Linked DNA regions of Neobacillus sp. PS2-9. The protein of the gene in region 3 interacts with the protein of the main gene of each other region in a pairwise test. Links are inferred from orthologs where the notes say so. Each region holds a gene or a part of one and is shown on either strand. Other genes may lie near its edges.

The links.
Region 1: the proteins of groL (region 3) and RCG25_RS02250 interact in binary tests that used the Escherichia coli proteins (3 or more experiments, as listed by UniProt). The link is inferred for Neobacillus sp. PS2-9 from one-to-one orthologs.
Region 2: the proteins of groL (region 3) and grpE interact in binary tests that used the Escherichia coli proteins (3 or more experiments, as listed by UniProt). The link is inferred for Neobacillus sp. PS2-9 from one-to-one orthologs.

The regions. Positions count from the first base shown.
Region 1 is NZ_CP133269.1:438,666-445,851, reverse strand. Bases 2,481-5,355 are described here. They hold RCG25_RS02250 (extracellular solute-binding protein), read right to left. Parts: upstream 4,620-5,355; coding sequence 3,342-4,619; downstream 2,481-3,341. Other genes in these bases: RCG25_RS02245 (ROK family transcriptional regulator), read right to left, coding at 4,654-5,355; RCG25_RS02255 (carbohydrate ABC transporter permease), read right to left, coding at 2,481-3,265. Also shown: RCG25_RS02270 (carbohydrate kinase family protein), read right to left, coding at 1-522; RCG25_RS02265 (SIS domain-containing protein), read right to left, coding at 526-1,518; RCG25_RS02260 (carbohydrate ABC transporter permease), read right to left, coding at 1,532-2,380; more of RCG25_RS02255, read right to left, coding at 2,384-2,480; more of RCG25_RS02245, read right to left, coding at 5,356-5,787; RCG25_RS02240 (hypothetical protein), read right to left, coding at 6,762-6,887. UniProt on the Escherichia coli protein: Part of the ABC transporter complex MalEFGK involved in maltose/maltodextrin import. Binds maltose and higher maltodextrins such as maltotriose.
Region 2 is NZ_CP133269.1:1,599,168-1,606,370, forward strand. Bases 4,312-7,203 are described here. They hold grpE (nucleotide exchange factor GrpE), read left to right. Parts: upstream 4,312-5,408; coding sequence 5,409-5,999; downstream 6,000-7,203. Other genes in these bases: hrcA (heat-inducible transcriptional repressor HrcA), read left to right, coding at 4,312-5,305; dnaK (molecular chaperone DnaK), read left to right, coding at 6,034-7,203. Outside these bases: spoIIP (stage II sporulation protein P), read left to right, coding at 1-465; RCG25_RS07865 (YqxA family protein), read left to right, coding at 484-810; lepA (translation elongation factor 4), read left to right, coding at 1,105-2,940; radical SAM family heme chaperone HemW, read left to right, coding at 3,019-4,158; more of hrcA, read left to right, coding at 4,274-4,311. UniProt on the Escherichia coli protein: Participates actively in the response to hyperosmotic and heat shock by preventing the aggregation of stress-denatured proteins, in association with DnaK and GrpE. It is the nucleotide exchange factor for DnaK and may function as a thermosensor.
Region 3 is NZ_CP133269.1:4,952,778-4,960,053, forward strand. What follows is about bases 2,742-5,706. They hold groL (chaperonin GroEL), read right to left. Parts: upstream 5,058-5,706; coding sequence 3,426-5,057; downstream 2,742-3,425. Other genes in these bases: RCG25_RS24685 (SF0329 family protein), read right to left, coding at 2,742-2,746; RCG25_RS24690 (M24 family metallopeptidase), read right to left, coding at 3,084-3,194; groES (co-chaperone GroES), read right to left, coding at 5,107-5,391. In the rest of the region: RCG25_RS24680 (fibronectin type III domain-containing protein), read left to right, coding at 1-2,077; more of RCG25_RS24685, read right to left, coding at 2,177-2,741; RCG25_RS24705 (CPBP family intramembrane glutamic endopeptidase), read left to right, coding at 5,708-6,430; RCG25_RS24710 (YdiK family protein), read left to right, coding at 6,427-6,627; RCG25_RS24715 (MDR family MFS transporter), read right to left, coding at 6,867-7,276.

The DNA.
Region 1 (7,186 bases), 4.5 Mb from region 3 along the record:
GCTTTTTTCACTCCAGCCATCAATAGCCGAATTGGCATCAAAGAAAGTAATCTGGCCGCAAGACCTTGCACGTCTTAGGCAATCGGCAGCTGCCTCCACACCGAAATTCGGAATGAGGAAGTATCCATAAAACATCGTAGCTCTTGCCTTCTCAAAACCAGGTGCCTTTTCCACAATCTCTTTAGTAAAATCAAAAAGATTGCCACCATACGTAACAAAATAACGAGACCCTACATGGTTAACCACGGACACAGATAAAGCGGTAGGAATGTCTGTCCTGGTAATGCTATCAACAATGAGGGGCTGTAACTCCTGATAAATCTTTTCGCCGAATTCATCTTTTCCTAATGAAGAAATGACATTTTGCTTAACACCTAATTGTGCCAAGGGGAAAATGGTGTTTGCAAGAGCACCTGGGCGAATGATCATATCATCAACCATGTGCTCCTCCCCAAAGTCTGGTCGATCCTTAACCTGTGCCAAAATTAAATCCGCAGTTAAGCATCCAATTAAATTAATCATAGTCTATTCCTTCCTTGTCACTTTACTAATAAGTTCAGCTTCGCCTGCAACTAATCCACGCTGACTTGAAAGCTCCACTGCCGCAAGCTGTATAACGAACGAATAAGTAATCACGCTGACAAACTCATTAACAGACGGAATGACAATGGAAGAGATATTTTCGTGTTCAAGTGCTTCATCTGAAACATAAAGAACCTTTGCACCTAACTCTGCCATTTCAAGGACATATTTCTGATTAATATCATGAGTGATTCCTTCTGGATTAAAGAAAATAGCTTGTAAATCTTCTTTAATTAATTCAAAAGGACCATGGCGGAATTGTGGGGCTGACAAAGCTTCCACGTACATTCTAGCAGTTTCCTTAAGTGTTAAAGAACCTTGTCTTGCCGTATAAATACTAGGTCCGCGTCCTAATAAAACTAATGGATGATTTGGGTTAATAAATTTTCCAATTTGTTCTTGATATTCGCTTGCTCGGACAAATTGCCCCTCAAGAATATCAACAGCATGATATAAATCTGCCGCTAAATCTCCCCCAACAATTTTGGAACCTAATAAAAGCAGAAGAGCCACAGTAGTCGTAAATGATTTAGATGATGCAATTGCTTCCTCTTTGCCAGCAACCGTGTAAAGCACCCTGGATGCTTTTTCAGCCAATGAACTCCCCGGTGAATTTGTAATCGCAGTAATATTTGGATATCTTTTGGCAAGTTCAATCGCCTCGAAACTCTCACCGCTCTGCGAAATAACAAATACCTGATGTTTATTTAGAAATTCATCGGAATAGTAGTATAGCAGTTCAGAGTTATCGATAGCCGAAGCCTGAATACCAAAATGATTTAAGTAGGATACAAGAAGCTCAGATGCAGCTAAAGAACTGCCCATTCCTGTAAATAGAAATGGCTTTGTTGGTTTTAAGATGACATCTTCATTTAAACGAATCGTCTCACGAATGACACTTGGCTGTTGGTTTACTTCTGCAAAGAATTTACTCATAATAGATTACTCCTTATTTATCTGAGCCTTCTGATAGGCCGTTGATAATAAATTTTTGGAAAAATAATGCTAATAGAATCGGTGGTATTGAAGCTAAGAAACCTCCGGTAATCTGCATACCAAAGTCTACCATTCCCCGTTTCGAGAATTCCGAGATAGCAACTGTAATGGTCTTGGCATCATACGTTGAGGTGAAAATATTTGCAAACATAAATTCATCCCATGATAAGAGGAACACATAGATAGCTGTAGCAACGACCCCCGGAATAGACAATGGAATGACGAAACGAAATAGAATTCCTAATCGAGATACTCCATCGATTAATGCCGATTCTTCAATCGCCTCAGGAATTGCCCTAAAATATCCTTGCATCATCCAGATCACAAAAGGCAGATTTAATGCCGTATAGATCAACACCAATGTTGACCGTTGATTAATCATTTCCATTCTCGCGAAAATGACATACAAAGGGATAAGAAGGACAATCTCTGGAACCATCCGGAACCCTAAAATGGAAATCAATAATGGCTTTTGACCGCGAAAGCGAAACCGTGCATACGCATATGCAGCAAATACTCCAATAAATAGTGATAAAAGTGTAGTAGATAAGGAGATAACCAAACTGTTTTTCATGGCTGTTAAAAATGGTGGTAAACTGCCATCACTTGCTTCCCCAGAGAAAATTTGTGAATAGTTGTCAAATGTCCAATGAGCAGGAAACAAATGCAATGTTCGTTCATTTAAATCTGAACCTGAAGAAAACGTGGCCATGATTAACAGGAATATTGGAGCAAGGGTAAACACCAAGACTGCCATGACACCGACGTATATTAATGCTTGTTGTTTTCTTGTTCTTTTCATAATCTACTCCACATTTCGATATAGGATTTTAATATAAATCAAAGCGAAAATCATTATAAAGACAGACATCATTAAAGCAATGGATGACCCGTAGCTGAATTTCGAAAACATCATCGAAGATTCATAGGTTAAGAAGGATAGAGTTCTCGTTCCTCCTGCCGGACCACCACCAGTCATAATGTAAATGATGTCAAACACCTTAAAGGCTTCCATCGTACGCATCACCAATGCAACCATGATAGCCGGGCTTAAAAGCGGCAAGGTAATTTTGAAGAATCTTCTAAAAACATTCGCCCCATCCACATTTGCCGCCTCGTACACACTTTTCGGAAGGGATTGTAGAGCAGCAAGCAAGATTAAGGAAATGAACGCCGTGTTTTTCCAGACATCCGCCACGATAATTGCATTCATAGCTGAAAAAGAACTGGCAAATACATTGGCATAGCCTTCAGTTAATCCTAGCTTTGCAAATAAGCCTGTAATGGTACCATGATCTGCATCATAAAGCCACTTCCACAAAACAGCATTTACAATGGTTGGAAACGCCCAAGGTATAAGCATTAGGCCTCTGACAATTCCTCTGCCCTTAAACTGTTCATTTAAAATTAGAGCAATGGCAAGACCAATAACAAACTCAAATCCAACAGAAGTTATTGTAAAATAGAAAGTTTTCCATAAAGATGGGAAAAACTCACTGCTAGTCAGCACATTTTTGTAGTTTTCAAAACCGACAAAATTCCATAAATCTGGATTATCTAATTTTCTTACATTCTTCGTTAAATCTATAAAACTTATGAATAATGCATAAAGTAAGGGAATGAAAATAACGCCCAATATGACAAAAAAACTAGGAAACAAGTAATAAAAGGGTCTATTTTTCTTCATAGCTAGCTCCTTCTAATTGAATGGAGATGGACAAAACGGAGCATTTATATTCGCTTTGTCCATCTTTAGTTAAGGATTATTTAGAACTGGTTAATTCTTTCGCTGTTTTCGCTGCTTCATCCAAAGCGGTCTTCGCATCTTTTTTGCCTAGTAATGCTTCTTGAAGCTTTACTTGTAACTCTTTAGAGAACTCATTGTAAGCTTCTATAGAAGGACGTGAAATAGTAGATTCCAATTGTTTACCCATCTCTGACAATGCTCCGTGATTTTGATTCAATTCTTCATCGCTATAAAGATCTGTCCAAATTGGCAGGGAACCAGCAGCCAAGGACTGTTCTTTTTGGATTTCTTTGCTTCCTAAGAAATTGATAAACTTCCACGCTGCTTCTTCATGGTCACTTTGAGGTGTAATCGCTAAATACATGGAACCAGTTGCGGTAGCATGTGGCGCACCATTTACAGCTGGAATGAGACCTACCTTGACTTTTCCTTTTACCTTAGAATCATCCGCATTGATTTCTCCCCAATAGAAAGACCAACCGGAAACAAATGCTGTTTTACCGTTCTTAAAGGCGTCAAGAATTTGGCGGTCGTTAGCGTTTATAGAAGCAGGATCAACAATCTTTTCTTTGTTCATAGAATCTGTCATATACTGGAGAGCCTTTACTCCGGCTTCGCTGTTAAACACTGGTTTTCCTTTATCGTCAAAGAAACTGCCGCCAAAGGAACCTAAAAACTGGGCAAAGTAACAGACAAGACCTTCATTTGAACTCCATCCCCATGAGCTTGCATTACCCGGTACGAGCTTTTTATCTTGAAGAACCTTTGACATTTGCGTAAATTCATCCCATGTTTGTGGCGGATTAGTGAATCCTGCTTGTTTCAACAAATCTTCATTATAATAGAAGAATAAAACATCATTGAACATTGGAACCCCGTAATACTCTTTGTTATAGGAGACAATATTCATACTTGCTGGGACAATACCTTGTTTCATATCCTCTGTATAACGCTCGGTCACTGGGGAAATAAACCCTGCTTCGGCATACTCTGATGTCCAAATTTCATCGACGTCAACCACATCGTATGCTGCACTGCCGCCAGCATTAAATGAAGCCAATTCTTTGTCATGTAATTGGTCGTAAGCAACGTGTTCTAATTCTACTTTAATGTCTGGATATTTTTTATTAAATTCCTTAATTGCATCCTCTCTAAACCCAGCGAAATCATCACTTGATAAAACACGAATGGTTTGTTTTCTGCTGTCGCTGCTCTCATTTTTATCTGAAGAACATCCAGCTAACGCAGATACTGCAAGCATTGCTGATAAAGATAAACCTAAAATTTTCTTCATTTGATTGCCTCCTATAATCTTGCTAATTTTGAAATTAATCATAAAATATTTCTGAATCCTGTAGCTTTGCAAATACATTAGCTACGGCTCCCAGAGCACCAGCATCACTGCCTAGACAAGCTAGTTCTACTTCAGTCGGAATCGGAATTAATTTACAAACCCAATCCCTTATTTGTTCAATAACTACATCTAAGGATTGAGATACTCCACCGCCAATAACCACTTTCTGCGGGTTTAATAGAGTAACAGCATTTGAAATAGCCGTACCTAGATGTAAAATAAAGTTTTCCACAATTGGTTTTACTTCTTCGTTTCCCCGTTTATATTCCGAAAATAGTTCGCTTGGCGGATAGCCAAGTTCACTTAAAGCAGGTCCAGAAACTTGCTGTTCGAATACCCCAACCCCATTCCTTGATCCAGCCCGACCTTTTTTTACATCTTCCCTGTCAATATAATGATTTATTTCCCCAGCAGAAAAACCATGTCCCTCAATCAGGTTACCTTTGGCAATAATTGCACTACCGACACCTGATCCGATGGCAATAAAGAACATATCATCAATCTTTTCTTTTCCCCCAAGCCACCGTTCACCCAGCGCTGCGCAATTTACATCATTATTAATAAAAACAGGAAAAGGAAAAAAGGGTTTAATCCTTTCAATAAAGTTAAATTGCCCCCAATTTAACAAAGGAACTTCAATAATTTCTCCAGTAAGGCTATTAACGATACCAGGCAGGCCAAACCCTAATCCTAATATCCGATTTATATCTACATTTGATTTCTCTATACACCCTTTAATTAGTTGGATAATGCCATCGATACTATTTGTGGAATCAAATCCTTTTCTGTAGACGATTTCACCATCTAAATCTGTGATGACGACCAATATTTTTGTTCTTCCAATATCAACACCTACACCAAAACCGGATTTAGGATTGAAACCGAGCTCAATACCTTTACGACCACCTCCTATGGAATCTCCAAGCCCAAGTTCGATAACAAACTTTTTGGCTAGAAGGTCATTAACCATTAATGTAACCGTTGATCGACTTAAACCTAATTTTTTTGCAACAATCGCTCGGCTAATAGGCTGCTCGTTACGAATCGTTTCTAATACAAGGGATCTGTTTAACCGTTTAATCAGGTCCAAATTTCCTGTTTTACTCATTACCTCAACCTACCATCATCATAGAATGTTTTCACTTCGTACAAACAAATATACTATCATCACTTCTTACAAGTAAAAGGGTTATAGCAAGAAAGCGATTGAAAACTTTAAATAGCACATGAAGACGCTTACAAAATTCCTTTAATACTAGAAGGTCTGTAACCTTTATCCACTTCCATTTCTCCACACTATCCTAAAGTAATTTGTTTGTTCGACGTTAAAACTAATTCATTAAATTTAATTTACTATATTTATTATATTCTGTCAAATCCAAACAGTTTAACAGACCATTTTACTGCAACGCTTTATTGTTTTAAAATTTTATCATAGTTGCCAGGCTTTGATCTAAAATTTTTTAAAAGTCATCGATCGATGGCTTATTTGTCATGCTCTTTTCCATAACGTGGTTGGCGCACAATTTATTTCAGACTTCACCTCCTTCCCCAAACGGAAGAAGCGCAACAATCCACCACCCCAACACAATATTCAGTTGCAACTACATTCTATCACTATTAATCCACATAAAGGCCTATCATTCTTCGACAAAATTCGGGCGGTGACAGGCACCATAGCCATTTGCTTCCTACGGCGCAGGGTGATTTTCTTGTGTTCTAGAATTGTTTTCCGAAAGAAATATGCACTAACTTCACGCATAATCCCCTTCAGAACTTCTCGTAGAATTTCAAGAAATGTTTCCATGATTATCACCTCCTTTCCTAAAACAGAAAGAAGATTAACAACCAACCACCCCAACAATATTCAGTTGCAACTTCATTCTATCATTTTATATCTATCTAAAAACCTATCAATCTTCGAAAAAATTCGGGGCGTGACACCATAGCCATTCTATCACTTTCCACAACTCTAAAAACCTATCAATTTTCGACAAAATCCGGCCATTTACGTTTAATAAGATAAAATTGGAAAAGGAGAGCTCGAGAGCCCTCCTTTTATATTATTTTAGTTTAAAAATGTTAATACGCTTTTTCATGATAGTATGCTTCTAATTGTTGGTCTCCTCTTTTGGCTGCTACCATTAAACTCATAATGAACAGCATAGTAAAAGAACCCATTAGTAAACCGCCAATGAAAAATAACATAAATAGCCCTCCTATTGTATAGTTCATAATTCGCAGGAAGGTGATCATATTCGGTAACTGGCTAGCATAGTCAACACAGACCTTAGCCCCTGTAGTTTTGCGCCACCATCTTTCAATGGCTTTGCCCTTTCGTACGAACTATGTAAATCTACTTACATTATACCAACATTTACTACTAAAAAATAGTATAAAGTCACTTTACAAACGGATAATTACCTTTATTTATATTGGGAAAATGTTGCGTCCTTATCGGGCGGTGCCTGGCACGAGAATGTTAAAAGTTAATGATGCTTCCCCTC
Region 2 (7,203 bases), 3.4 Mb from region 3 along the record:
AATTTTACGAAGTCCTATGAAGAATCCCGTTCTGTTGTACAAACAGCCATGGCTTCTAATAAAGAGTTGCATTATTTTATAGATATTCATCGTGATTCGCAAAGGAAGGAAAAGACAACCGTATCGATTGATGGAAAACCGTATGCAAAGCTTGCGTTTATTATTGGAGGTAAAAACCCCAATTATGAGAAAAATGCAAAGCTAGCAACAGAACTGCACAATCTTTTACAGAAAAAGTATAAGGGGTTAAGCAGAGGAGTTATGGTTAAAAATGCGGCCGGGTCAAATAGTATCTATAATCAAAACCTATCATCAAATGCCATTCTAATTGAGTTTGGCGGGGTAGATAATACGTTTGAAGAGTTAAACCGTTCTGCGGATGCTCTTGCTGAAGTATTTAGTGAGTACTACTGGCAGGCAGAAAAGGTGAATCAGGATGTTAAGCAGTCAACTGATAAACAATAAGTGTAAGGGAGCAGTTGTATGAAGTTATTTATGCTTAAAAGCGTTGGTATTGCCGCTCTCATGCTAATCTCTGTTTTAACAGGCATGCAATTAGCCAATAACGGAATTCATAAAATGAAAGGGTACGACGATCCAAACTTTCATCAGGCTGTCAGCTTAAATGATACCGATAATCACATAAGTGCCTCCATATTGGGTAATGATATTTCCAGTCATGATATTGAAGCAAAGAAGAAGAAGCTTGAGGAGATTAGCGCCTATAACTTCTTTTCCTCAATGGGGAAAAAAATGTCTGATGGGATATCAAATGCCTCTGAAAATCTGATTCAAAAAATAACGAAATAAAGCTAAAGCGGTGCCTAAGAAGGTGCCGCTTATTAATTTTGGGCAATGAATTGATTTTTCAAACCTGTTGATTGGAGTGGAAGGCACGAAGACTCCTGTGGGAGTATGGTTCAGGGGAGACCCCGCAGGCGCAAGCGCCGAGGAGGCTCGCCGAAACACCCACGGAAATCGAAGTGCCTGGAACGGAAATCAACAGACAATTTTAATAGAGCTTAAATTTAATTGAATCTCGAATGCTCTACTGATATAATCAAAAATAGTGTACATGTGCGAGTATAGTAGGAGTGAAAGACCATGAACAGAGAAGAAAAACTCAAACGACAATCAAAGATCAGAAATTTTTCCATTATCGCTCATATCGACCATGGAAAATCAACATTGGCTGATCGTATTTTGGAAAAAACAAATGCATTAACATCGCGTGAGATGAAAGACCAGCTTTTGGATTCCATGGATCTTGAAAGGGAACGCGGGATTACCATCAAGTTAAATGCTGTACAGTTAAAATATAAAGCGAAAGATGGAGAAGAATATATTTTCCATTTAATTGATACACCAGGGCATGTTGATTTTACGTACGAGGTATCAAGGAGTCTTGCTGCTTGTGAAGGGGCTATATTAGTCGTCGACGCAGCACAAGGAATTGAAGCACAGACACTAGCAAACGTATATCTTGCCTTGGATAACGACCTTGAAATTTTACCTGTTATTAATAAAATTGACTTACCAAGTGCCGAGCCAGAGAGAGTTCGGAATGAAATCGAAGAGGTTATCGGCTTAGATGCATCTGAGGCCGTTTTAGCTTCAGCTAAAGCTGGAATCGGCATTGAAGATATTCTTGAACAGGTCGTGAAAACAGTTCCAGCTCCAACAGGAGACCCGGAAGCGCCATTAAAAGCCCTGATTTTTGACTCGTTATATGATGCATATCGTGGCGTTGTTGCCTATGTTCGTGTAGTAGAAGGGTCTGTAAAAGTCGGCGACAAGATTAAAATGATGGCAACAGGAAAAGAATTTGAAGTTAACGAAGTGGGAGTTTTCACTCCAAAAGCTACACAACTTAACGAATTAACAGTTGGAGATGTTGGCTTTTTAACTGCATCTATTAAAAATGTCGGTGACACTCGTGTTGGTGATACCATTACAAATGCGAAAAACGGAACGACTGAAGCGCTTCCTGGTTACCGGAAATTAAACCCGATGGTATATTGCGGACTTTATCCGATTGATACAGCTAAGTTTAATGATCTTCGTGAAGCCCTTGAAAAGCTTCAATTGAATGATTCTGCTCTTCAATTTGAACCAGAAACGTCACAAGCGCTTGGTTTCGGTTTCCGATGTGGATTCCTTGGACTTCTTCATATGGAAATCATTCAAGAACGAATTGAACGTGAATTCAAAATTGATTTAATTACAACTGCACCAAGTGTTATCTACCATGTCTACATGACAGATGGTACAAAAGTCAATGTAGACAACCCTGCTAACATGCCTGAACCACAGAAAATTGACCGCGTAGAAGAGCCGTATGTTAAAGCGACAATGATGGCTCCAAATGATTATGTTGGTGCTATCATGGAACTTTGTCAGTTAAAGCGCGGGAATTTTATAGATATGCAATACCAGGGCGAGAACCGGGTTAGTATCGTTTATGAAATTCCGTTAGCGGAAATTGTCTATGATTTCTTCGATCAGTTGAAATCCAGCACAAGGGGCTACGCTTCTTTTGACTATGAGTTGATTGGTTACAAACCATCTAGCCTGGTTAAAATGGATATATTACTAAATGCAGAACAAGTCGATGCATTAAGTTTTATTGTTCATAAAGACTTTGCTTATGATCGTGGTAAGATTATTGTTGAAAAGCTGAAGGAATTGATTCCAAGACAACAATTTGAAGTTCCAATACAGGCCGCCATCGGTCAAAAAATTGTTGCTCGCTCTACGATTAAGGCGATGCGTAAAAACGTGTTAGCGAAATGTTACGGGGGAGATATTTCCCGTAAACGTAAATTACTTGAAAAGCAAAAAGAAGGTAAAAAACGGATGAAACAAGTAGGGTCTGTTGAAGTACCGCAGGAAGCGTTTATGGCTGTACTAAAGATGGATGACAATAGTACAAAAAAATAATAACAAATTGGAGGTTAGGACATGCCTGTAGCAGGCATTCTAGCCTCTTTTTGTTACTAGCATAAGGAAGTGTTAAAAATGATAAAAGCTGCCTATCTTCATATCCCTTTTTGTGAGCATATTTGTCATTATTGTGATTTTAATAAAGTTTTTCTAAAAGGGCAGCCAGTTGAGGAGTATTTAAAAGCACTTGATCAAGAAATGAAAATTACTCTTGCAAAGTATCCAACCAATCAATTAGACACCATTTTTGTTGGGGGTGGAACACCTACCTCATTAAATGAACAACAGCTTTTTACATTTTGTGAGAGCATAAATAAAAACCTTCCTACAAGTAATGCTGTTGAATTTACTTTTGAAGCAAATCCAGGTGATTTATCCATTGAAAAATTACAAATATTAAAGGATGCTGGGGTAAACAGGATCAGCCTGGGCGTTCAAACCTTCAACGAAGAACTTTTAAAAAAAATCGGTCGTGTCCATAAAGCTAAGGATGTCTATCAAACCATTGAGAGTGCTAAAAGAGTAGGTTTTGAAAATATCAGCATTGACCTAATCTTCAGCCTGCCATCGCAGACAGTCGATGACTTTAAAGAATCATTAACGCAAGCTTTTTCACTCGATATCAATCATTACTCTGCTTATTCATTAATTATTGAACCGAAGACTGTTTTCTATAATCTATTAAAAAAAGGGAAGCTCCCAACCCCTGGGGAGGATATAGAGGCAAAAATGTATGAGGTATTAATGGATGAAATGGAAAAACATGGATTCCATCAATATGAAATAAGTAATTTTTCTAAGCCTGGTTTTGAGAGTAAGCATAATCTGACGTATTGGAATAACGAATATTATTACGGGTTTGGCGCTGGGGCACATAGCTATGTGAATGGGTTTCGACGCTCGAATTCAGGCCCATTAAAAAAATATATGGATCAAGTAAATAGCGGATTGCTTCCAGTTTTGGATGATCATCTAGTTACAAAAGCAGAACAAATGGAAGAAGAAATGTTCCTTGGATTGCGTAAAACAGAAGGAGTTTCCGTTTCTCATTTTATTGAAAAATTCGATCAGGACCCCTTACAGTTATTTAAAAAGGAAATTACTGAATTAATTAGTAAGCAATGGATAGAAGTGAAGAACGATAATATATATTTAACTAAAACGGGTCGTTTTTTAGGAAATGAGGTTTTCCAGGCCTTTTTGGGCGCGGTCTAGTCAATCTGTCACAAATATCGGCTTTCTTTTTAATTGACACCATCCCCCCTTTTTTGATAATTTATTAATATAATTAGCACTCGGTAACTATGAGTGCTAACAGAGGTGATGAATGTTGCTAACAGATCGTCAATTGTTGATTCTTCAGGTTATTGTTGATGACTTTATTCGATCTGCTCAACCAGTCGGCTCAAGAAGCTTGTCGAAAAAAGAGGATATTTCCTTTAGCTCAGCTACGATTCGCAATGAAATGGCCGACCTAGAAGAGTTGGGGTATATTGAAAAAACTCATACCTCCTCAGGAAGAGTTCCGTCTGAAAAAGGTTATCGGTATTATGTCGATCATTTACTCTCACCGCAGGCATTAAATCAGCAGGATGTTTCCATTATTCAATCGATTTTTGCCGAAAAAATTTATGAGTTTGAGAAAATTATTCAAAGGTCTGCAAAAATCCTTTCTGAATTAACCAATTACACATCGATTGTGCTTGGACCGGCTGCTAGTATCAATAAGCTGAAAAGAATTCAGATTATTCCTTTGAATAAGGAAACAGCGGTAGCCATCTTTGTTACAGATACAGGTCATGTTGAAAACAGAACCTTTTCCTTACCTGCCTCTATTGATGTGAGTGATCTGGAAAAAACAGTAAATATTCTGAATGACCGTCTTGCTGGTGTTCCGCTAGAAGATTTGAACGACAAAATTTACAAAGAAGTTGCCATGCTGCTTAGACAGCATATTCATAATTATGATTTGATGCTGCATACAGTAGCAGATTCACTAAAAATGCCAGTCACTGAAAAACTTTTCTTTGGTGGAAAAACAAATATGTTAAGCCAGCCTGAGTTTCATGATATAAGTAAAATCCGTACATTACTAACCATGATTGACCAAGAAGAGTGGATTTACAATTTGATTCGAAAAGATTCAGCTGGGATTCATGTCAAAATAGGAACAGAAAATAATATCAGTGCTATGGATAATTGTAGTTTGATTACTGCTACTTATTCTGTTGGAGTTGAAAAGTTAGGTACGATTGCCATTCTTGGTCCAACCCGAATGGAATATTCACGTGTCATTGGCCTGCTCCAATTGTTAAGTAACGACTTGACGGCGGTTTTGACAAGATTGTATCAAACCAAGTAGCACTGGCAATATTGAGTAAGGGTGAAATTCCTTATGTTTCACCCCTTTTCTATGAGAAATAATTTGACTATAAATAGTAGATGCTTTAAGGGAGGTGAGTAAGTTGACAAATGAAAAAACCAATTCATTGAATGAAGAAGTAGAAATCGAGAGTGCTGACCAAGTTGAACTTACCGAGGAACAAGCGGTTTTAAATGAAGAGCAAATTTCAGATGAAACGTCTGTAGACCCTGGTGAGGAGTATGTAAAACAAATCCAAGTGCTTAAGGATAAGTTAGAGGAAGCAGATAATCGTTATTTACGTCTTCAAGCCGATTTTGATAATTTCCGTCGTCGCACTAGATTAGATTTAGAAGCGAGTGAAAAATATAGAGCACAAAAACTTATTACTGATTTACTACCTGCATTAGACAACTTTGAAAGAGCAATGCAGGTTGAGGCAGACAATGAACAAACAAAAGCATTACTTCAAGGGATGGATATGGTATACCGAAGTTTGGTGGATGCCTTGAAAAAGGAAGGTGTGGAACCAATCGAAGCGGTTGGTAAAGAATTTGACCCGCATCAACACCAAGCAGTAATGCAAGGGGAAGATGAAAACTTTGGTTCTAACATTGTTACTGATGAATTTCAAAAAGGTTATTTACTAAAGGATCGAGTGATTCGACCATCCATGGTAAAAGTAAATCAATAAAGACTACATATTATTTTTTTAGGAGGAAAAGGCAATGAGTAAAATTATTGGTATCGACCTTGGAACAACAAACTCTTGTGTGTCTGTACTTGAAGGCGGAGAGCCAAAAGTTATTCCAAATCCAGAAGGTAATCGCACAACTCCATCTGTTATTGCGTTCAAAAATGGCGAGCGTCAGGTTGGGGAAGTAGCAAAGCGTCAAGCCATCACAAACCCAAATACGATCATGTCCATTAAACGTCATATGGGTACGAACTATAAAGTTGGAATTGAAGGCAAGGATTATACGCCACAAGAACTTTCGGCTATCATTCTTCAATATTTAAAATCTTATGCTGAAGATTATCTTGGCGAACCTGTGACAAAGGCTGTTATTACAGTACCAGCTTACTTTAACGATGCAGAGCGTCAAGCAACAAAGGATGCTGGAAAAATTGCTGGTTTAGAAGTAGAGCGTATTATCAATGAGCCTACAGCAGCTGCACTTGCCTATGGTTTGGATAAGACAGACCAAGATCAAACTATTTTAGTTTATGACCTTGGCGGCGGTACATTTGACGTTTCTATCCTTGAATTAGGTGACGGTGTTTTCGAAGTAAAATCAACTGCTGGTGATAATCGTCTTGGTGGAGATGATTTTGACCAAGTCATTATTGATTACCTTGTTGACCAGTTCAAAAAAGAGAATGGCATTGACCTTTCACAAGATAAAATGGCTTTACAGCGTTTAAAAGATGCGGCTGAAAAAGCGAAAAAAGATCTTTCTGGTGTAACATCCACACAAATTTCTTTACCGTTTATCACAGCCGGCGCTGCTGGTCCACTTCACCTTGAAGTGACTATGTCAAGAGCGAAATTTGATGAATTATCCGCTCCTCTTGTTGAACGGACAATGGGTCCAACTCGTCAAGCGTTAAGCGATGCAGGATTAACTGCTTCACAAATTGATAAGGTAATTCTTGTTGGTGGATCAACTCGTATTCCAGCTGTCCAAGAAGCGATTAAAAAGGCTACAGGACAAGAACCTCATCGTGGAGTGAATCCAGATGAAGTAGTAGCGATGGGTGCTGCTATTCAAGGTGGAGTCATTACGGGTGATGTAAAAGACGTAGTATTACTTGACGTAACTCCTCTTTCACTAGGTATTGAAACAATGGGTGGTGTATTCACTAAGTTAATCGATCGTAATACAACGATTCCAACA
Region 3 (7,276 bases):
CGCTGGGAGTAATTCAAAAGTAACAGGCAATGTAAAAGTGCAAAACGGAAAAATGAGTCCGTTAGACCTTTCTTCCGATGCTACGTACGGAATTTTGGCAGCCGCTCAAACGTATGCTGCTCAAGTAGATGGAATGAATGCTAAGTCTGCCTATTCTACTCGATCCAACTTGATTACTGTTCGTGGGGTTGATGGGATGTATTATGAAGGCATTACCCAACTCAATCCTTCCTTCCATGGAATTGTAAACCTTCATAGTAAAAATATTGTGGTAAATGGGACGACAGCCAAGACCTATGATGCGAATAATGCTGATGGGTTTGAGTTTGGTGACTCTCAAAACATCATGGTCTTCAATAACTTTGTTGACACGGGTGATGATGCCATTAACTTTGCGGCAGGCATGGGACAAGCGGCAGCAGAGGAAGAACCAACCGGAGAAGCCTGGATCTTCAATAACTATATTCGCGAAGGTCACGGTGGAGTTGTAACAGGCAGTCATACCGGTGGCTGGATTCAAGACTTTTTAGTAGAAGATAACATTATGTATAAAACCGATGTCGGCCTACGTGCCAAAACGAACACACCAATGGGCGGCGGAGCGAGAGATATTCTATTTAGAGACAATGCTCTAGAAGGCATTGATGGGGACGGTCCTTTTGTTTTTACTTCCTCTTATGAAGATGCAAACGCATCGATTCTTTATGAGCCTGCGCAGAAGATTTCTCAATTTAAGGATATCAGGGTTGAGAATACAACAGTCCGCAATCAGGGCGGAAGCAAGAAACAATCCATCTTAATTAATGGCAATAGTGATGTTGGTGAAGTGTATCACGAGAATATCACTTTTAATAATGTAAAATTTGATAAGGTCTTTTCTGCCAACTTGAATTACGCAAAGGATATTAAGTTTCATAATGTAACCTTTACGAACGTTCTTGATAACAGCGGAAGTCCATGGAGAATCAAAAATTCTACTGGTCTTGTTTTCGAAAATACAACAGCTGCTCCTTCTGATGCCGCAGAAAAACCTACGTGGTCTAGTGATGCAGCCGTTCAAGCTAAATCATCAGAAGATGGTAAGAGCGTGACGTTAACTTGGACTGGAGCTTCCGACAATACAGGGGTATCAGGCTATACGGTGTACAAAGATGGAGAAAAAGTTGGCTCTGACTATACAACAACGAAACAATCAAGCTTTTCTGTAACCGGATTGACTCCCGTTAAGGAGTACAGCTTTAAGGTAGAAGCAGCTGATGCAACTGGAAACCGGACTTCTGATGGTCCGGAAATCCAAGTAACAACGGCTGGAGTAGCTGATAAAACTAACCCAGTGCTTCCAGATAATACTCAGATCAAAGAACCAACAGCTGAGATTCCTGCAAGTGATACGTTTAGCGGCAAAGAAGTAGAAGTGGTGTATCCTGGTTTTACTTGGGCATCCGTTGAATGGGATGCTGTAAGTGATGACACGGGGATTGCCGGTTATAATGTGTATTCAAATGGAGAACTCCATGGGTTTGCGACATCAAACAAATATACATTATTGAATCTTCAACCTGGCACAAAGTACGATGTTACGGTGGAAGCCGTTGATTTAGCAGGAAACAAAACACCATTTAACAGCTCACTTCAGATAGAAACCGCTGCACCTTATGCTATTGGTGCTCCATCCTTTAATGGTGGCTTAAAGGCTGCGATTGGTAAGGACGGGACAAGTGTTGCACTCTCTTGGAATACGGCAACTGCGAAAAACCAAGAGGTGATTGGATATCGTGTCTATGTAAATGGCCAACCAATTAAGCCTGAAGGAGCATCGTTTACACCAATTAATGCAGAAATAACAACGGCAAACACCCATTATATGGTAACAGGGCTTAAACAAGGAAAAACCTATACATTTAAAGTAGAAGCCGTAGGACGCGGAATGAAATATTCCAAAAGAGAAAGACTCTCCGATGTGTATCCAAATGGTTTGGTACCAGTTGCAGGATACCGCTGGAGTGGGTTTGGACCAAGCGAAACTGTTCATCTCATTCCTGGGAAAGCAATAAGTGAAGAAGCTAAATCGAAATAATCGTTGTGCCATCTCTAAAGAAGTAAAAAAAGAAGACTACTTCCTTATTAGGAAGTAGTCTTCTTTTTTAGAGTTTTTCAGGTGATGAGTTATTTATTATCATAACGTACTAAGCCGTAGTTCATAAAAATACTGCACAATTGGATGCTTTAACTTCATCTTCTCGTTCATTTTTAAAATTCGTTTTTTTCCTACCCGTCTGTCCACCAAAGCTAGAATATTCAATAGGATATCATTGCTCTCTAGGCTTTCCTCTATAGAAGTGGATAAAAACTTATTAGCTGCATCGATAAAATTTGATTTACTTAATGATGACTGCGCTGCCATAAGCTCTTTTGCATATTCTGATAATTTTCTACCCCTAGCAATTACTTTTAGACGATCCTCAGGAACTATCCCCTTGGTTTCTTTTCTTACGGCTTCTATTTCCTCATTGGTAATAGGAATTTGGATATCAGAATCATTCTTAATTTCCAGCTCCGTCTGATACCATCTGATTAAGGTAGTTATGTCACTCATATTGAGTACATTCTTTTTATCTACTGCAATATAACAAATTCCTGCTTTATCAGGTAAATAACGGTAGCTTGTTGCACGGTATTCAACCCTTCCATATAATGCAGGACAGAGAAAACTCTCCAGATTTTGCTTCAATTTGTTCCAGGTCATGTAGTTCTCCTTAACTTTTATATTATATATATTTATTGAGGCAGTCGTTCTATCCATAATACAATAACCAACACATCGAACATACTAAATACAAGGTTTAAGTGGACTTGAATTTCTGATGTATCGATAATAGTGAGCGAAATAATAAGGACATTCGACTTATGACAACAATATTATTTAAAAAATATATATCGAGCAGATCTCATCAATAATAATCATCCCTACCACAAATAAGAGATGACCCATCAGGTTCACCTCCAATTTGCATATTATTCGATTCACCTGTACTACAGCATTATTCAACGTAAACAAAACGGATTCGATTGACTCACTTATATCAACTGTAGAAATTATCAGGTTGGTTGCCTGGCTCAATCGTAATCACCATATTTTCCTTTAATATTTCGTTGCTACCTTCTGCAATATATGGTCCTTCGTGGTTTCGCAAGCAGACTCCATGCCCGGTACGATGTAAAAATGGATAGACTTGGTCACTCCGATGGTCAAATCACCAAGAAGATCTATCTCCACGTTACAAATGAAATGAAAAAAGAAGCTTCCCAAAAGTTTGCACAACTAATGAGAAGCCCCGATTATAATCCACTATATTAGCAAATATGTTTGCATTTCACTTTACCTTACTTCAAAACCCTTATATTTCAAGGGATTGACGGGCAGATTACATCATGCCGCCCATTCCACCCATACCGCTCATGTCAGGCATTCCACCTTGACCAGCTGGTTCTGGCTTGTCAGCAACAACTGCTTCAGTTGTTAAGAACATAGCTGCTACAGATGCAGCGTTTTGAAGAGCTGAACGTGTTACCTTAGTTGGGTCAACGATACCAGCTTGAATCATGTTTACCCATTCGCCATTAGCAGCGTTGAAGCCAGTGCCAACTTCTTCGCGCTTTAAGCGGTCAACGATAACAGATCCTTCAAGACCAGCGTTGTGAGCGATTGTGCGTACAGGCTCTTCCATCGCACGTAATACGATGTTGATACCAGTTTGAATGTCGCCTTCAGCTTGAATTTCAGCTACTTTGCTGTATACGTTTAGAAGGGCTACACCACCACCGGATACGATACCTTCTTCAACTGCAGCACGAGTTGAGTTCAAAGCGTCTTCGATACGAAGCTTGCGCTCTTTTAATTCTGTTTCAGTTGCAGCACCAACTTTGATGACTGCTACACCGCCAGCTAACTTAGCTAAGCGCTCTTGTAATTTTTCACGATCAAATTCAGAAGTTGTTTCTTCTAATTGAACACGGATTTGGTTTACACGAGCTTCGATTGAAGCTGTTTCACCAGCACCTTCAACGATTGTAGTATTTTCTTTTGTTACAACCACTTTAGAAGCGCGTCCTAAAGATGCGATTGTAGCAGATTTAAGGTCACGGCCAAGCTCTTCAGTGATTACTTCACCGCCAGTTAATGCAGCGATATCTTCAAGCATAGCTTTACGACGGTCACCGAAGCCAGGAGCTTTAACAGCTACTGCATTGAACGTTCCGCGAAGCTTATTCACTACTAATGTAGATAATGCTTCACCTTCGATATCTTCAGCAACAAGTAATAATGGCTTACCTTGTTGTACTACTTGCTCTAGTACTGGAAGGATTTCTTGAATGCTAGAAATCTTCTTGTCAGTGATTAAGATATATGGATTTTCTAAAACAGCTTCCATTTTGTCCGTGTTTGTTACCATGTAAGCTGATACATATCCACGGTCAAATTGCATACCTTCAACAACGTCTAATTCAGTTGTGAAGCCTTTTGATTCTTCGATTGTGATTACGCCGTCGTTACCAACGCGCTCCATTGCTTCAGCAATCAATTGACCTACTTCTTCGTCAGCAGCAGAAATTGCAGCAACTTGTGCGATAGAAGCTTTGTTTTCGATTGGTTTAGAAATCGCTTTTAATTCTTCTACAGCAGTTACAACCGCTTTTTCGATCCCTTTACGGATACCCATTGGGTTTGCACCTGCAGTCACGTTCTTTAAGCCTTCGCGAATCATCGCTTGTGCAAGAACAGTTGCAGTTGTTGTACCGTCACCAGCAACATCGTTAGTTTTGCTAGCTACTTCAGCAACAAGCTTTGCACCCATGTTTTCGAATGCATCTTCTAATTCGATTTCTTTTGCAATCGTTACACCATCATTTGTGATAAGTGGTGAACCGAATTTTTTCTCAAGAACCACGTTGCGTCCTTTAGGTCCAAGAGTAACTTTAACAGCGTTTGCTAGGGCATCAACACCACGTAACATTGCGCGGCGTGCTTCTTCACTAAACATAATCTCTTTAGCCATTTTTCAAAAAACCTCCTCATAAGTTTTCAATTTTATATTTTTGTAAACCTTACTCAACAATAGCAAGGATATCGCTTTCACGTAAAATTAAGTATTCAACACCCTGGTATTTAACTTCTGTACCAGCGTATTTTGAGAAGATAATGCGATTGCCTTCAGTAACATCAAGTGCTACACGCTCTCCGCTTTCAAGTACACGGCCAGTACCAACGGCAACAACTTTTCCTTCCTGAGGCTTTTCTTTCGCTGAATCTGGTAATACGATACCGCTTGCAGTTTTTTCTTCTGATTCAACAAGCTCAATGATAATGCGATCACCTAATGGTCTTAACAAATCAAACAACCTCCTCAAATATATATGTAATTCTGCCATTATTAGCACTCTCGATTAATGAGTGCTAACACAATTATTATAATAATGAATCTGATAATCTTTTGCAAGTATGAAGCACAAAAATTTTTGGTAAAAAAATCATTTTTTACAACCTTATAAAGTATGCGAATAAGAGGACATTCTATACCTGACTTATTAAAATAGTTCAACTAAATTGAAACAAGGCTCATTTTAAGAGTAAAATAGAAAATAGCGTAATAAAGATAAGCATACAGTTTAATTAATTTATATAGATGTGCGAAAAGGAGATTAGCATTTGAAAAAAGAATATTGGTGGATCATCATTGTATATATTGCTATGCAGCTTTCCAGTCTAGTTGGACTGCCATTATTACTATTCGGTTTTAAATATGCAGGAATTAATCAAAGGCTCGCTGTACCTATTTGGCTGATTGCAAGCTTTTCAATAGCCCTCATCATCATTCTTTTCCTCTTACGGAAAGAATTCAACGCAAAAAGATTAGAGGAAAGAAACAGTTCTTTCGGCTCGTCCATCGCCTGGGCGATCTTTGGTGTCTTTTTAGCGTTATTTTCTCAATATGTTGCGGCCATCATCGAAAGTCTTTTAGGAATTAAAATGGGCTCGGAGAACACAAAGGATATACTAACCATCATCGACACGTTACCGCTCGCCATCCTTGTGACAAGTATTTTCGGTCCTATCTTAGAAGAAATCGTGTTTCGAAAAATTATTTTCGGTGCTCTTTATAAGCGATTTAATTTCTTCATCTCGGCTTTGATTAGCTCGGTGGTTTTTGCTTTAGCACATATGGAGCCTGTTCACATTTTGCTTTATTCGGCTATGGGCTTAACATTTGCGTTTTTATATGTAAAGACCAAGCGCATTTGGGTGCCGATTTTTGCCCATGTGACCATGAATACCATGGTTGTCTTAGTCCAATCAGTCTATAAAGACGATATTGAAAGACTGCAGCGTGAGGCTGAGGCGGTTCAAAACTTTATCGGAGGATTCTTATGAGACGTTCACCTTTGTTATCCGGTTTGATTTATTTCTTTCTTGGAGGGTTGTTTACTTATTTCGCTATTGACGATGTTCAAAAAAACAGCTGGGGCTTCTTTAGCTATTTATTAGTCGTTCTCGCCACCTTCGACTTCGGATCTGGCCTAAAAATGATCACCTTTCATTTTAAATATAAAGATAAACTGAAAAAATAAGGCTTATAGTAGCTATAATTAAACTTTTTAGCTACTATAAGCTCTTTTTTTTTGTGTAAAATTACATTCAATCTGAAGAAATTGTATTTTATCAGCGAATTTTTAACCTTTATCGGCGGATTTACGCATTTTATCAGCGAATCTAGAATTTTATCAGCGAATTCATACGATTTATCGGCGAATCACAAAAAAGGGTGTCAGGCACCATGTAAAATTTTCACAATGGTGCCTGACACCTTTTATTTTGAAGCTTCTCCCCGGTGAATGACCATTCGTTCTTTGCCTAAGATAAAGATAAACAAGAACGCCAGACCTGCTGGTACCAATGCCCATGTAAAGGTATGGACAATCGAGCTGGAAAGAGCATCTGTAATTTTATCAAGAATCTGTTGAGGGATCATCTTTCGCCCTTCTTCTGATAATAACGCCCGTGAATCCCCGAACGCTCCACCCTTCGGCATCGGTCCCATCCCTGCAAAGGCTTTTTCGAGAGCGTCTGTAAAATCATTTCGTTGAATCGTGCCAAAAATGGTAATCCCAATCGTCATGCCTAGGGAACGAATAAAGTTACTTGTTGAAGTCGCTGAGCCCCTTTGCTCCATGCCAAATGGATGAATCGCCGCCATACTCAACACCGAAAACGAGAAGC